One region of the Peribacillus sp. 05N428 genome, then DNA from elsewhere that is predicted to be linked to it. Evidence: riboswitches for the same ligand, from Rfam matches in the RefSeq annotation. Region 1 holds a riboswitch; the other holds the start of a gene.
What was found. A riboswitch is a leader RNA that binds a small molecule or an ion and turns the genes downstream of it on or off. The one in region 1 is predicted to bind FMN.
Positions count from the first base shown of each region.

Region 2: another riboswitch for FMN. It lies ahead of ribE (riboflavin synthase); the one in region 1 lies ahead of AC1DIV_RS08740 (ECF transporter S component).

Region 1 covers NZ_JBFTMS010000006.1:225,858-234,269, forward strand. Annotated here, with positions in the region: gene AC1DIV_RS08725 (RecQ family ATP-dependent DNA helicase) at 1-56, opposite strand, end outside; gene AC1DIV_RS08730 (YpbB family protein) at 56-1,120, opposite strand; gene AC1DIV_RS08735 (ferredoxin) at 1,411-1,659, shown strand; gene AC1DIV_RS08740 (ECF transporter S component) at 1,786-2,367, opposite strand; FMN riboswitch at 2,532-2,668, opposite strand; gene serA (phosphoglycerate dehydrogenase) at 2,990-4,564, shown strand; gene AC1DIV_RS08750 (GerMN domain-containing protein) at 4,613-5,836, opposite strand; gene sigX (RNA polymerase sigma factor SigX) at 5,802-6,362, opposite strand; gene AC1DIV_RS08760 (ATP-binding protein) at 6,578-8,371, opposite strand; gene AC1DIV_RS08765 (response regulator) at 8,368-8,412, opposite strand, start outside.
Region 2 covers NZ_JBFTMS010000009.1:38,575-46,986, reverse strand. Annotated here, with positions in the region: gene AC1DIV_RS11100 (DHH family phosphoesterase) at 1-571, opposite strand, end outside; gene ribH (6,7-dimethyl-8-ribityllumazine synthase) at 980-1,450, opposite strand; partial or broken gene ribB (3,4-dihydroxy-2-butanone-4-phosphate synthase) at 1,530-2,168, opposite strand; gene ribE (riboflavin synthase) at 2,188-2,826, opposite strand; FMN riboswitch at 2,973-3,104, opposite strand; gene AC1DIV_RS11080 (TspO/MBR family protein) at 3,297-4,034, shown strand; gene megL (methionine gamma-lyase) at 4,031-5,206, opposite strand; gene AC1DIV_RS11070 (DEAD/DEAH box helicase) at 5,420-6,556, opposite strand; gene AC1DIV_RS11065 (ATP-binding protein) at 6,604-7,671, opposite strand; gene putP (sodium/proline symporter PutP) at 8,047-8,412, opposite strand, start outside.

The sequences.
Region 1 (8,412 bases):
CCAGGACGAAATTCATCAAAACCGAATTTTTCTTTGAGGACTCGTTCCATGTTCATCATCTCTCACCTATTTTCGCAAGTACAAGTCTTATTTGAAAAAAGCTTATTTGTTTATTATCGACCATCTGCTTGATAGCTTTAAGCTTTTTTGTACCAAGTTGCTTAATCGCTTCAGCAATTTCCCTCTCATCCTCGATTTTCACATAATCGGAAATCGGAAAATCTTTTTCCGATAAAACAATTTCTACGAGGTGATCTTCGATGGTGTTGACTTTCAATCTGCGGATTTCAGCTATTTCACCGAGGTTTTTCCCTTCCTGGATGTATCGTAAAGTAGTCTTTGTAGATTGTGTCAAATGAGGATTACCACTTCTTTTCCAATCATTGGTTAATGAGGATAAGAGAGGGTAATCACTACCCGTTTCCATTTCTGCAAGCATTTGATGCAATGAGTCAAGGAATGTATAGCGAACATACTCTTCTTCCGCATTTTTCCTTTTTGCAATCTGTTCAAACGTTAGTCCAATCCTGTTTATCCCGGTCAATTTCAAAATGAAAATGTCTCGTTTCATATCACTTTGATCTTCTAAAAGGGATACCAGTTCATCATATAGATGTTGGGCAATCAACGCTCGATCCTGACGATTGGCATGTAAAAATTCCTTTACGAAGAATTGGATTTTGGGATTTCGTTGTATCGGATAAAAACGTCTTTCATTGTGGACAATATGGGATATGGTTTGAATGAGTAAGTTTAACCTTCCCCAAAAAACAGGGGTGATATTGTGATACTTCCAACCATTTAAATACTCCGGAAAAGGATTATTTTTAAAGTAATCGACCAACATTCGTTCACCTTGCAAACTAATTTCATAAGCATCTGGTTTATCCGTTAAATTGATCAAGTCATGCTTAAGCGAATGTTCAATGTTTTGATTTAATTGCTGACGGGTAAATCGAGGTATTGTCCCAAAAATATCCGTTAACCCGAATAAGTGGGCATCTTGAATCGTTTGTGACGATTTCTTACCCTGCAGCATATGGTATATAGCATAAATGGAGCGCTCACCTTGAAATTTTTTTATCGCATATAGAATGATGGCCTGTAGATAATTATTCATGGGACTCACATCCTTGTTTCATTTAACCAATAAACCCATTGTAACAAAAATCTGCAAAAACCGCCGTTATTATTGATGAATACAACAGAAATTATGTGACTAAATGACGAAACATGGAAAGGACCAAGTTAATTATTTCGATGTTTTTCGTTGACTTTCAGCTACATGATAGTTATTATCAATACAATTTCTATTGAAAAGTTTGGCATTCGGTCTTACAATAAGAAAGAGATAATAATCTGAAATAAAAAGATTATCAGTTGTTAATCAACTTAGGAGGGGTTATATTCATGGCTAAATTTACTATTGTGGATAAAGAAACATGCATAGCTTGTGGAGCTTGCGGAGCAGCGGCACCAGATATATATGATTATGATGACGAAGGGATTGCATTTGTTACCCTTGACGATAACGAGGGTATCGTTGAAATTCCAGATGTACTTATAGACGACATGATGGATGCATTTGAAGGATGCCCAACGGATTCCATCAAAGTTGCTGACGAGGCATTTGACGGAGATGCACTAAAATTCGAATAAAGGTACAAGCCATTTTCAATCGAGAATGGCTTTTTCTTTTGGCCAAGGCACATACCAAAAAACAGGCATAAAAAAACAACCGGATATGGATATCCGGTTGTTTTTTCATATCTATCGTCAATGCCATTAAGCATTTTTATATAATGTTTGCTTATTGATCCATGTCTGTAATTTAATGAACAGCAACATGAATACAGATGTGATGAGCACGCCTTTAATCACGTTGAAAGGCAAGATTGCCGTCGTAACGAACTTTCTTGACTCGGGCGCCGACATGGCATCCCATCCCATAAAGAAGGTATAAGCCGGTAAAAAGACAAAATAGTTTAATACGCTCATGAATACTGCCATGGAAACTGTTCCCGCAAGTAAGGCGAACGTCATTCCTTTTTTTGAATTGATTTTCTGAAATACATAATAAGTCGGCAAGACAAACAGTATTCCGGCTATAAAGTTAGCGATATGCCCCACAGGCACAGCAGTCAAGGTCCCTGTCATGACTAAATCCAATAGGTTTTTAATGAACTCGACTAGAATTCCAGCCATCGGACCGAAAATCAATGCCGCCATCAGTGCTGGTATGTCGCTAAAATCAACATTGAGAAAAGGCGGGAATCCCGGAAACGGGAAATTTAAAAGCATCAATAAATACGATATGCTTCCCATCATGGCAAGTGAGACCATTTTTTTCACTTTGTTCTTTTTCATAGTTCTCTCTCCTTCTTTTCCGATCTACCTGAAAAAGAGGTTAGGATTCCAAAATATGTTGATGTTCAATAAAAAACCTTTAATTCCAATGGAATTAAAGGGATAAATTAAAGGTTACATCAAACAAACGTTCAGCAAATAACTGTTGAAACGCACTAAGGAACCTCCATCTTCTCCCATCCAGACTATACTGTCGGCTTTGGAATCACACCAAATCCTGCCTTGTAAGGCTCGCGGGCTTAGAAGTAGAAATTCCTTCATCACCGCCGGTGGGGAATTGCGCCCCGCCCCGAAGATAGACCTATAAAATTTTTTATACTTCCCATTATATCTGAAATACCTTTTTTTTGATAGCATTTTTTCTCATTTGATGCATGTAGGATGAATATCGATCGTCGCAGTGAACGGCTTAAAACGAATGGCGGATTTACAATATGACAATTCGAAAATTTTTCGCAAAAGAAGACGAAGCTATTTATATCGCCGCATTAAACGGATGATCAGATGAAAATCATTTGTTTAAGCGCTTTCATTCAGATAAGCCAAATTGACATTATCAGCATTTCAATTGTAAAATTAACTGAAATTTAAGATAATTTTTTCCTTAGGAAGGTGTTTAGACGTGTATCGGATTTTAGTAGCAGACGCCATTAAACCAGAAGGACTCGGACCGCTTTCAGAGGCATCCAATATTCATCTCATTCAGAAGACCGTAGAGGAAGCTGCAAACGAACTTGATCAGATCGATGCAATTCTTGTGAGAAGTGCAACAAAGGTTTCGGAAGATTTAATGAACCGTATGCCGCAGTTAAAAATTATAGCACGCGCTGGTGTCGGTGTTGATAACATAGACATCCCCGCAGCGACAAAACGCGGGATTGTCGTGGTTAATGCACCTGACGGCAACACCATTTCAACAGCTGAACATACATTCGCGATGATGGCTTCATTATTGCGCCACATTCCGCAAGCTTATGCTTCATTGAAAAATGGGGAGTGGAAACGTTCTTCATATACGGGAACTGAACTTCGTGGTAAAACATTAGGCATAGTTGGCTTTGGACGCATCGGAGGGGAAATTGCCAAACGTGCTAAAGTGTTTGGCATGGATGTCATTGTCTATGACCCGTTCCTGACTGTAGATCGTGCAAAGAAAATGTCCGTAACGGCCCTGCCATTGGATGAATTGCTTCCTAAAGCAGACATCATTACTGTCCATACACCACTAACGAATGAAACTAGAGGATTAATTAATAAAGTAAAACTGCTTACCTGTAAAAAAGGGGTTTATGTACTGAACTGCGCCCGCGGTGGAATTCTAGACGAAGATGATTTATATGAAATGTTAGTTCAAGGGCATGTTGCAGGGGCAGCACTGGACGTTTTCGTCGAAGAACCTCCACTTGGCCATAAACTGCTGGAACTGGATAGCGTCATTGCTACACCGCATCTAGGCGCTTCCACGAAAGAAGCCCAATTAAATGTCGCCGTACAGGTTGCCCAAGAAGTATTGACCTATTTCGAAGGAAATCCAGTATCAAGTTCAATCAACCTTCCGGCCATATCTAAAGAAGTGTTTGAAAAGGTACAGCCATTCCATCAACTCGTTCAGCAAATGGGATCGATTGCTTCCCAGTGCATGAATGAAGGAATTCAGGAAATCTCCGTTACATATGCAGGAGAATCTTTGGATTTCGATACCGCGATTCTTACAAAAAGTCTAATCTCCGGCTTTTTAAGATCAAGAGTCGATGCATCAGTCAATGAAGTGAATGCCTTGTTGATCGCAAAAGAGCGTGGCATAACCATTGGCGAAAAAATCTCTACGGACTCTTTAGGTTACTCGAATTTGATCAGCCTTAAAGTAAAAGGTGACAACCGAGAATTAACAATAAGTGGGACCTATATCGAAAACTATGGTTCTCGAATTGTAAGTTTGAATGGTTTCAAAATCGACTTTCATCCAGAATCGAATTTACTTTATATCCAGCATACCGATAAACCCGGTGTAATCGGTAACGTAGGTAAGATTCTGGGTGATCACGGAGTGAATATCGCCACCATGCAGGTTGGCCGAAAAGAAGCTGGCGGTGAAGCCATCATGGTTTTGAGCTTCGATTTACCATTAGAAGACAACATGAAACAGTTTTTAATGGAAACAGAAGAAATTACGTTCATGGCCCGTATTTCATTATAAGAAGAAAAAAGTGCCCCGCAGCGCGGGCACTTTTTTCTGTTAATGCATTCAATTCACTTGGTTCGGTGCTTCTGGCACCAATATGTCTTCAGTTAAATTCAACTGGCCCACCTCTTCAATAGGAACATTTTCAAACTTCACTTTTTCAAAACCAAAATCCTTAGCTATGAAGAGTATGGCTTCTAAAGCTTGAAGGGTTTCCTCACTATTTTCAATAACAGCTTGATCTGATAGATGAATGATCACAAGATCTCCATTAGAGCTTATCCTTTCCCATTTCAGGTCATGGGGGATTGCAGGTGAAATTCCCTCGATGTCCGCCTCCCCTTTTCCGGCTTGCAGCGCCTCCTCAAAGTCCCGATAACCCATATTGCTTGGAACAAGGAAACTTGGAGAGGACTCATCCCTTTGATAAAGAAGGTATGTGCGTTTTTTTTGATGAGGTATATCCATCTCCTTTAAATATCCCGCATGTGCAAACCTGGCACCTTGCTTACCTTCTGTGGAAAATGTCATTTTCTCTATATTGTTATAGGAAAGCGTTTCTTCCATCGAATGGAGAAAAAGTGTATCTTCAGCCAACAGTTGGCTTTTTTCTGGAAAATCAATATGGGCAGTGTTTATATCGTTTCCTTGGCTAATCTTTATATCAAGCGGAAAATAGTCAGATAGCCCATATTGCGCTTCATCGATATCGGACATTTGATTAACTAACTGATTCAGTGTATCACTTTCATCATGATGTTTAAGTTTAATTGAAATGGGAACGATGAAATTCATTTGATCATCTGGGACACCCATCGTAATGATCGAGGCATTTTTAAGGTCATCCTGATAGATCGCTTGTTCAAATGTTTTTTCCTTTTCCCCTTTTCGCGGTTCCATTTCTGAAAACTTGTCTTTAGATTCGATTTTCGCTTGGTTACTCGAAAACTCTTGAGCTTCCTGTTTATCTTCTGAGGGCTTTTCTTGGTTACTTGTATCCTTCCGTTCAAGATCTGCCATTTCCTTACTTTCAGATAGAGATAATTTCCCACTGCTGCCGCTGTCTTCTCGACTTGTCGTTCCTTTTATTTCAATAATGAACGATGATGCCAAAACAACCATTAAGAATAAGGAGGCAACACCCGCGAATAGAGGTATCCAGTGTTTCTTTTTCTTTTTATCATGTATTCTCGCATACACCTCTGCCTTGGTTCGGTCATCTTTTAATTTCGGAAGCTCGCGCAGCATGTCTTCAATTTCGCTTTCTTTCCAACGGGATCTCCTCAATGCGGTGGCCCTCCTTTCCTGATAAATCTTCCATCAACTTTTTAATAGCCTTCAAAGCTCGGTGCTGGGTCGTTTTTACCTTACTTTCACTCCAATTCAATACTTCAGCAGTTTCCGTAATGGACAATCCCTGAATATATCGTAAAATGATTACGGATCTTTGATTCGTGGTACACCGGTTTAAGCATTGGTAAATAGCTTGGATTTCATCGTTCTTGATAGCCACTTCCTCGGGAATGGGCTCTTCATCTTTTAGCAATTGCCTATCCCAATCAAAATTAGGAAAGATTTTGTCTTTCCACCCTTTTTGTTTCCGAAAGTGATCAATCGTCACATTTCTTGCAATCGAATACATCCACGTTTTTTCACTGCTTTTTCCTTCGAAGCGTTCATAGGCCTTCATCACCCGGATATAGACCTCCTGAACAAGGTCTTCGGCGGTTTCTCGATTTTTAGTCATATAAAAAATGAATTGATATATTTCCTGATGATATTTTTCATAAAGATCGTGGAAAACGGAATCCATCATTTCCCCACATCCGTTCATAAATATAGTCGTCAATCCTAAACAAAAGTTACATACTTCGGCTTTAATCTTATTATAAAATTCCGTTAATTTCCACATATCAGGGACTTCTTATTTGTTTCCTAAAAAAACAAAGACAAGTTGGAAAGAAATCCACTTGCCTTTGTCTTCGCAGTTCTTTATGAAACAAGATTATCTGGCGATCCACCTGTCATTCATTCAGCGTTTTCCATAATTCGAGGCAAAATGATACTGAACGTCGTCCCTTTATTAGGTAAACTGTTTACCGAAATGTAGCCATCATGGGCATTGATTATATTTTTTACGATTGCCAAACCCAATCCGGTACCCGAACGGCCGCGGGTCCTTGCTTTATCCGCTTTATAAAACCTCTCGAATACAAAAGGCAGATCTTCTTCGGGAATTCCAGATCCAGAGTCCCTCACATCAATGATCAGTCCCCTTCGATCACTTGTCCTCTGAATGACATCAATGTTACCGCCTGGGGGAGTATGACGAATCGCATTATCAATTAAATTGGTCAAAACCTGTTCAATACGGTCCGGATCGAAGTGCCATTGAATCTGATCGTCTTGCAGGCTGGCTGATATGGTAATCCCTTTTTCTTTAGCCAGCCCAGAAAACTTACTTGTAATCCTCTTTAAATATGGAGAAATAGGTACACATTCATAGCTAAGATTCATTTTACCCGATTCCAATTTAGCTAGATCGAGAAGATCATTGACTAAACGTCCCATTCTCAAAGATTCATCATAGATGATGCGGGCCATTTCCACCTTTTCCTCTTCACTGCCCGCAATGTCATCTACAATCGCTTCACTATATCCTTGCAACATTGAAATCGGGGTCCTTAACTCATGGGAAACATTCGCTATGAAATCAGTCCTGAGTTTGTCCATCCGTCTTTCATCACTCATATCCCTTATGATGGCCACCGCTCCCCGAATATTGTCGCCATTTGTATATAGCGGACTGACAATCAATCCCCAATTACGGCCCTGCAAGGTAATCTCACCGACTTGTTCCTTATCGAAGGACTCTGATTCATCAAAAAGATTCATCAAAACCAAAGGAACATTCACATTATCTTCCCGGTTATAGCCTTTTTCAAAATACCAGGATTGCAGAAACCTTTCCGCTGGCGGATTCGTTTCAAGAATTGTGCCGTCTTTATTGAAGGTGATGACCCCATCTGCCATACTGCTAAGAATGCTTGAGAGATGTTCCTTTTCCTGACTAAGTGCATTCATATTGAATTTCAGTTGCTTCCTCATCTGATTAAACGCTATGGCCAGCTCACCGATTTCATCTTGGGTCAGTATTGGAACCTTTGTATCAAATTTCCCCCGGGCAATCGCTAGGGCGGCTTCCCTCATCTTCACCAATGGAGCATTGATTCTTGTAGATAAAAAGAAAGCAAAAATCGTTGTCAAAATAATGGCGATGCCTGCTGCCAATAAAATGAACTGTGTAGTGGATTTTGTGGTTTCTTCCATGGACTCCAACGATTGAAATAGGAACACTTCATCCTGTTCCCCATTCAATTCAAGCGGAATGCCTACCACGATTGCGGATAATCCCTCGTTTCCCGCATCCTCCGATAGCGCCATTTCCTTTTTTACAGTCTTTCTTTCCGTAAAAACCTTGAGCAATTCGGGGTCATTTTTAATGAGTTCCGGCGTAATTTCAAACTCATTATCTCCACCGATGGATGAGAATACCATTTTGTCATCATTAAGAATGATCATTTTCGTTTCATTGCCTATTAATTCCGAAGCTATTTGTAATACCTCATTGCTTGATCCCTGATGTTCATTGGTCACCTTAATGATTTGTTCAGCCGTTTTGGTTAAATCATTTTCAATATTTTCAATTTGGAAATTCTCAAAGAATTCGACCAGCAGAACGGTTAAAACAATTAATACAAACGACACGAGCAATAGGATCGTTGCCCATAGCTTCCCTACAACACTGCCCCATAGCATCAGTCATTAATGACTTCGAACTTGTAACCTACACCCCAAACGGT
Region 2 (8,412 bases), on a different contig from region 1:
TTTGTTCCACTTCGTCAAAAGTGAAACTTTCAGCCGTGGACAGCTTATTTGCGATTTTCATTTCGAATTCCTCTATCGGAATCATGAAAAACAGGTCATTCAATCGCTTTGCCGTTGTATTTTTATTGACTTCCCATTCCCAAGTATCATATTGACGGACCAATTCAACGAATTCAGCGACAATGCTTGAAGGTTCCAGCAATTTATTTTCAATTGCATACTGATAGAATAATGATGTGGCTGCCGTCTGTTTACCATCTTCCTGTTCGACAGTTACAGATGCCCAATCATGTTCGTTCAAGTGCAGTGCTGACTTATGATGATCGATCAGCAGAGCCTTGCCTCCATCTTCCACAAACTGAGTAATCATTTTTTCATTATCTTCATCAACCGATAGATCAGTAACGATCAATGTATCTTCAATCTTGGCCTGCTCAAGAAATGCGCCTACATTCTGATTAAGGCGACCAATTGAATTATAACTAACCACTACATCTTCCCCGAATGCCAGCTTAGCTACAATGCCGCACCCCACTCCATCTAAATCATTATGTGTAAAGAGATGGTACACACAAACCCCTCCTAATAACTAATAAATTTACTTTTCCCTAAAAACATGAATTTAAATTGCAATCTTTACAATTGTAGCATAATCATATCTGCATATTTTATCTTGCTTCCATTACGTGACGCTTTTGTTCGGTTTTTTTTCGAGTAATTACCTAATGATTCCTTACTTCCCATAATTTATAATGATAAATAATGAAAAAACACATTACTTTGAAATCGGGGTATTTCCATTGAAGGGGTTTAGGTGAGTGTCGAAGAGCCGCAATAACTAATCGATCAATGGCTAGGAACTTTACGAACTTAAGAAGAATTGCCAAATGGTTGAAGAAATTTGACTCAATCAGACCCACGATCCGGCACATCAAAAAAAACCGCAGGAATGTTATTTCCTGCGGCTTCCTTATTGAAATCACTGTTCTATCAATTTTCCAAGGTTGGCCATTTCAATGGCACTAACCGCAGCTTCATAGCCTTTGTTACCTGATTTTGTTCCAGCACGTTCAATGGCTTGTTCAATATTCTCAGTTGTCAGCAAACCGAAGATAACCGGTACACCTGTTTCCAATGAAACGGATGCCATGCCTTTAGCTGCTTCATTGCAGACATAATCATAATGTGAAGTAGCACCCCTGATTACCGTTCCAAGACCGATTACCGCATCATATTTACCTGTATTCACAAGTTTCTTAGCAATTAACGGAAGTTCAAAAGCACCAGGGACCCACGCGATGTCAACATCATTCTCATCAACGCCATGACGCTTAAGACCATCCAACGCCCCTCCTAAAAGCTTGCTTGTGATAAACTCATTAAATCTTCCTACCACGATTCCTACTTTCAATCCTGATCCGATTAATTGTGCTTCAATAGTTTTCCCCATGTCCAATTCCTCCTAATTTTTAAAAACAATAATTTTTTTTCATGTTAAGATTTCATTCCTTAAAAATCCTTCAAGCTTTCGGGATGTTCAGTTCAAGTTCCTGTTTCCCGATTGGATCATTTTGTTGAAGATACCGAATCAAATCGGCTATCGTAATGAACTTCAGGTTGAATTTATCAGCGATGACTTCTAAATCGGATACGCGGGCCATCGATCCATCTTCATTCATGATCTCACAAATGACACCGGCTGGAGCGGCACCGCATAACTTCGCCAAGTCCACCGATGCCTCCGTATGTCCTGCCCTTCTTAATACGCCGCCTTCTTTAGCGACTATCGGAAAAGTGTGACCAGGCCTTTGGAAATCTTCAGCGACCGAATCTTCATTAAGAAGCTCAAGGATGGTCAAGGACCGTTCAAAAGCACTGATTCCTGTAGAGGTGCTTTTATGATCGACACTTACCGTAAAAGCAGTGCCATGATGATCGGTATTTTCTCCAACCATAGGATGCAGTTTCAATTTTGCTGCCAGTTGTTCAGTGATGGTCGTACAAATCAAACCACGTCCATGAGTCGCCATGAAATTAATCGCTTCCGGTGTCGCCTTTTCGGCCAACACTACAAAATCCCCTTCATTTTCACGGTCTTCATCATCGGACACGATTACTACCTTGCCAGCCTTCAAATCTTCTATTGCTTCTTCTATTGTATGGAACATCATTACACCGCCCTTTTTATTAGAATCCATGCTCTGCCAAAAACTCTAAATTCAGTCCTGGTTTTGGATTGCCATTTTTCATTTGATGTATTATATATTTCCCAATCATGTCGTTTTCGATGTTAACGATATCGCCAGCCGCTTTTTGTCCCAATATGGTGTCCTGATGAGTCAATGGAATCAATGATACCGTCAAAAGGTTCCTTTCGATCCCAAATATCGTCAAGCTGGTTCCATCAATGGCCACGGAACCTTTTGGAATGCAAAAGGCACTAAGCCCTTCTTCCAATTGGATTACATAATATACGGCATTTTCTTTCCGTTCTTTTTTTATGATCGTTCCGGTCCCGTCGATATGACCTGAAACAAAATGACCGCCAAACCTTCCCTGTGCACTCATGGCTCGTTCGAGATTAACAGGTGATCCCAATTTTAACGTCCGGATCGAGGAAGCTTTGACCGTTTCCGGCATCACGTCGACCGTAAATAAACTTTTCGTGAAGGACGTTACCGTTAAGCAGACCCCGTTGACTGAAATACTATCCCCCAGATGCACATCTTCAAGGATTTTTTCAGAACGAATCGATAACTCCATACTGCTTTTTCCTTTTTTCAAGGAATGTACGGTACCGATATCCTCAATGATTCCCGTAAACATGTTTTTCCCCCTTTTATAAAATATAAAAAACCCCTTAGGATGGCCTAAGGAGTTAGCAGGAGAAATGAGTGAAAAAAATTGTATACCTAAAAAGCCTAATATTTTCATTTTCGAAAAATTAGGCGTACGTATACACTTGGGTTCCACACGTCCTTCTCCCATCCAGACTGTACTGTCGGCTTTGGAATCTCACCAAATCCTGCCTTTTAACAGGCTCGCGGGCTTAGAATTTCTTCATCACCGCCGGTTGGGATTTTCACCCGACCCCGAAGGACTAAAATAATATGAATCTTTGAATATTTTATCACCATAAAGTGAAGATGTAAAATTTCTAACCTTAAATGGTTCAATTGTTACAGGAACTTCCTATCTTTATGTAAATTTAACCCCGATGTGCTCCAAAAAGGTTAGGCAGGATAAATATGTGGAATAGGATTAGGGGATCACATTTCATATAAGGAGGAAGCTTAATGCTTATTTCCATCATCAACTTGATTTTCTATCTGTTCGTCGTCACGATGAATTTTTCAGCCAATTTCCTGCCATTGAACGGCCAGACATCAGGAGAGATTTCCGATAAACTTAATGTCCTTTTCACTCCTGCCGGATATGTATTTTCCATATGGGGCTTGATCTATTTCCTGCTCGCCATCTGGGTATTCAGGCAGTTTTTAAGTAAACATCAAAACAGACCTGCTTATAAGGCATCCTTCCCTTGGTTCGCTTTAAGCTGTGTCTTGAATGGAGCTTGGCTTTTAGCTTGGCACTATGAACACTTTTTGTTATCCGTATTCATCATCATTGCTCTTTTGGCTACTTTAATGGTCATTTATACAAGCATTAAAAAAGTGGAACACACTGCTTTCGACCTATTTCCGTTTTCCGTTTATACAGGCTGGGTAAGTGTTGCGACGATCGCTGACATTTCTTATTACCTCACGTATATCAAATGGGACGGTTTTGGGGTTTCCAGTTTATCCTGGACGATCGTCCTGCTGATTGCAGCAACAATCCTGGCTTTTGTCTTCGCAGGTAAAAACCGGGATTGGTGCTATCCTCTCGTATTCGTTTGGGCGTTCATAGGCATCGGGATACGAAATAGCTCCGCCTATCCTGTAATCACGGACATTTCTTATATCCTCGCTACCATTACTTTTATCATATCCATAACCATCTTCATAAAAAGTAGAAGGAATATGGTAGCCTAAAATGCTTGCTGAAGATCTTGCCAGACATCCTGCCAAGCTTCTAGACCAACTGAGAGACGGACCAGCTGGTCACTGATGCCCATTTGTTCCCTTGAAGCTTCAGGAACGGCAGAGTGCGTCATGGTAGCGGGATGCTGGATCAATGTTTCGGCATCCCCAAGACTTACGGCAATTTTAATTAGATTCAATTTATTGAGGAATTCCTGTGCATCCTGTTTTGTGCCATGCAATTCGAAAGAGATAAGGCCGCCGCCATGTTTCATCTGTTTTTGCATGATATAATGATCCGGGGAAGCTTCATCACCTGGATAATATACCTTTTTCACCTTTGGATGTTTCTTAAGTTCATGAAAGATTTCCATTGCATTGGCCGAATGACGGTCCATCCTGACAGGCAAGGTCTTTAACCCCCGCAATAGTAACCAGGCATCGAAAGGTGAAATGATTCCACCGATATCCTTTTGTGTAGTCCCAGCTACCTGATTCATGAATTCCTTCTTACCGACGACAAGTCCTGCAACGACATCCCCATGCCCGCAAAGATATTTCGTAGCGCTATGAAGGACGATATCACAGCCATACTCAAGCGGTCTCTGTAGGTATGGCGTCGAAAACGTATTATCGACTACGACCGTCACATTATATTCCTTAGCAACTTTCACCACCATCTGTAAGTCAATCATTTTCATCGTCGGATTGATCGGGGTTTCTACATAGATGCAGGTCGTTTCCGGCCGGATCATTTTCCTGACCTGTTCTTCAGTATCCATTTCACAAAAATCATGCGTGATCCGGTATTTATTTTTCATTAGCTGCAGAAGGCCGAATGTACAACCATATACCCCCTGTGAGCAGAGGATGTGATCATCTGTTTTAGTTAACGCAAAAAGTACTGCTGAAACGGCAGCCATGCCTGAACCGAAAGCAAGACCAGCTTCCCCGCCTTCCAGTGCGGCAATCTTTTCTTCAAGCACTTGTACCGTTGGATTTCCAAGGCGTGAATAAATATATCCATCTTCCATACCGGCAAAACGCCTTTCCCCTTGCTCGGCATTTTCGAAAGTGAATGTTGAAGTTTGGAATAAGGGGGTTGCCAAGCTTCCCAAATGCTTCTTCGAGTCATATCCTTCATGGATGACTGCCGTTTCAAACTTTTTATACTTTCCTGTCATACCGTCTCCTCCTAACCTATGTCTATTGCTATCATATGTCAAAAATCCATATAAAGGAAGCGTTTTCATTCATGATCATCACCCATAAATGAACTCCTGAATTTATAGTAAATATAATATGATTACTCCATGGCAATAGATGAAAAAGTCCAGTTGGATTTACCTGGGCATTCGCAAAAAAGGGACAGCCGCATGGCCGTCCCTTTTTGCGAATCATTCATCGACTACGATGTTTCCACCATAGAAGGTTACTCTCGTTAATGCTAACTCCAGTTCACGAGCCATTTTTTTCAACTCTCGCTCTTCTCTTTCCGTTACGATTGAAATGACCGTACCATCTGCACCTGCACGCCCAGTTCTCCCGGATCTATGGATATATTGTTCGATATTGTCAGCCATATCAATATGAACGACCGCAGTAAGGCCTTTAATATCGAGCCCCCTTGCCGCTACATCCGTTGCTATCAGCATCGGGGATTTTCCGGAACGAAGCTTGCGCAGTGCTTTCTCCCTGTCGACTTTATTGGATTCACCGTGAAGCACGCCCATTTCAATACCTTTATAACTCAGCTTTTCATGTAAGACGCTAAGCTCCGCAATATCATTCAGGAAGGCAAGTGCCTTCACATCTTTAAGTCTTGTGATTTTCTCGAGAATCTTGGACTTTTCCCGTCTCTCAACAACAAAGTAAAGATGGTCCACCTTGGATTCCATTTTTTCATTTTTATCGACCTTGATCATTTCGGGTTCATTCATGAATCCCCTGGCCGCTTTTTCCGTTTCCTCTGGCAGGGTTGCTGAAAATACCATGATTTGTCGATCTTTTAGTGTTGTTTTGATAATATTATTGATCGTTCCCATATGCTCTGGAATGATCAATTGGTCACCTTCATCAAGTACTATCGTCTTAACTTCATGCATCTTCAGTTTCTTTTGGGCAATCAATTCGTAAATCCGTCCCGGTGTTCCAGCAATCACTTGTGGACGCTTCTTCAGTTTGTCCAACTGCCTTTTCACATTAGCACCGCCGATGAATGCTGCACCCGTAATGCCGCTTCCCTCTGACCAAATGCGAATTTCTTCATTGATCTGCATGACCAGTTCTCGTGATGATGCCAGAATCAAAGCTTGGGGCGATTTTTTTTCAGGATCAATCTTTTCCAGCAATGGCAGTAAATATGCCAATGTTTTTCCTGTACCTGTCGGTGATTCGGCCATGATATCCTTTCCCTCGACAATCACGGGGATCGCTTTCGTTTGTATCGGGGTAAGTTGTCCGAATCCGGACTTTTTCCAGGCTTCTTGTATATATGGTTTTCTATCGTTTATTAATTCAGGTAATTCGCTCATATCGTTCTCCTTTAATATAAAACTTTTCCTATCTTTCATAGTACCATTTATTCTTGTCCAGTAGCCAACGGAATACGAATTGTAACCGTCGTCCCTTTGTTTATCTCACTTTCAAAATCCATTTCCCCCTGAAGGCGATGAACGATTTTCCGGCAAATTGCAAGCCCGATCCCTGAACCTTTTTCCTTCGTCGAGTAAAAAGGCTCACCAATCCGTTCAAGGCGCTCGGGCCCCATTCCCATGCCATTATCACTCACGCTGACTACAGCATGTCCATCGATTATTTGCAGAGATATATCAATTTCCCCATTATCTTCAATCGCTTCAATGCTGTTCTTGACGATATTGATTACCAACTGTTTAAGTTCAATTGAATCAGCCATAATATAAATCGGTTCGGCGGTTTTAATCCTTAGCCCCATTTCGATATTATTCAAATTCGTTTCTGCTTTCATCAACGTGAATACCTGTTGTAAACTGTCGGCAAGATCGATCCTGCAGTATGCGACATCCTGTTTCTTCCCGAGAACCAAAAGTTCACTTGAGATAATATTGATTCGGTCAATTTCCTTCAACATGATATCAGAATGCAGCGGGTTCACTTCCTGGGTCATATCCATTAACTGTACGAATCCTTTTAAAGATGTCAGCGGATTCCTTATCTCATGTGCGACGGCCGCAGCCAGATGTCCGATAACAGATAGCTTTTCAGACATGATCATCAATTCCTCTTCGCGCCGCAATTCGGTGATATCCCTTACGATGGCATATACTCCAAGCATTTCCGAGTGGACGATGATCGGTAAAAAAGTTACACGGATTATCCGTTGTTCATCACTGCTATTCTGAATGGACGTTTCGAATTTTACAGCCTCCCCTTGAAGGGACTGTAGAAAGAATTCAGCTACTTTATCACTTTCATTCCAGTTGATGAGATGATTCGCATTCTTGCCTTTCAAATTGTCACTATGATGACCTAACAGTTTTTCTGCTTCCGGGTTTATCGAAACGACATTTCCTTCGAGATTCAGCTCAAGGACACAATCCGGGTTATGCTTGAACAGCGACCGATACTGTTCATCCTTCAGAATGAATTCCTGTTGGGACCTCAACATTTTCCCCGTCCAATACCTGATTATGAAGTATAGGAAAAGTCCGGTTATGAATATGAACATCCACCCTTTGGAATGTTGAAACATTGCATATATCTGAACATCTGACCTTGCCTGCGTCATAGAGATGTAATCCGTAATGATAATCCATAAGACCCCAATGAATATATATATAAAAGCCACTTTACATGCAATTTTATGAGATTGGTTCATATTTTTTCCTTTGTATTGTTTTTTGGTTTATTATTCCCAAATCACTCAAAAAAAGCCCTCATGTTTTCAACATAAGGACTCTATCGATATTGTAACATATATATAGTAATCATTGTTTTATATCGTTAAAAAATCCAGCAGCATTACTACTGGATTTTCAATAAATCAAGAGAGGTCTTTAATGGCTTGATTGAATTCTTCTTCGATATCTTTTGTAGGCTTGGCCGATAGTAAGCTGAAAACGACCACCGCTATTGAACCAGCGATGAAACCAGGAATGATTTCGTATATTTCAGCAAACTTATCGATCATATCCCAGACGATCACGGTTGCCGTACCGACAATCATTCCCGCCAAGGCTCCCCATTTCGTCATCCGTTTCCAGTACAGGCTTAACAAAATGACAGGACCGAATGCCGCCCCAAAACCAGCCCATGCATAACCAACCAATTTAAGGATCGTACCGCTTGGATTAAAAGCCAATAATAGGGCAATGGCAGATATCGCCAACACACCAAACCGACCTACCAG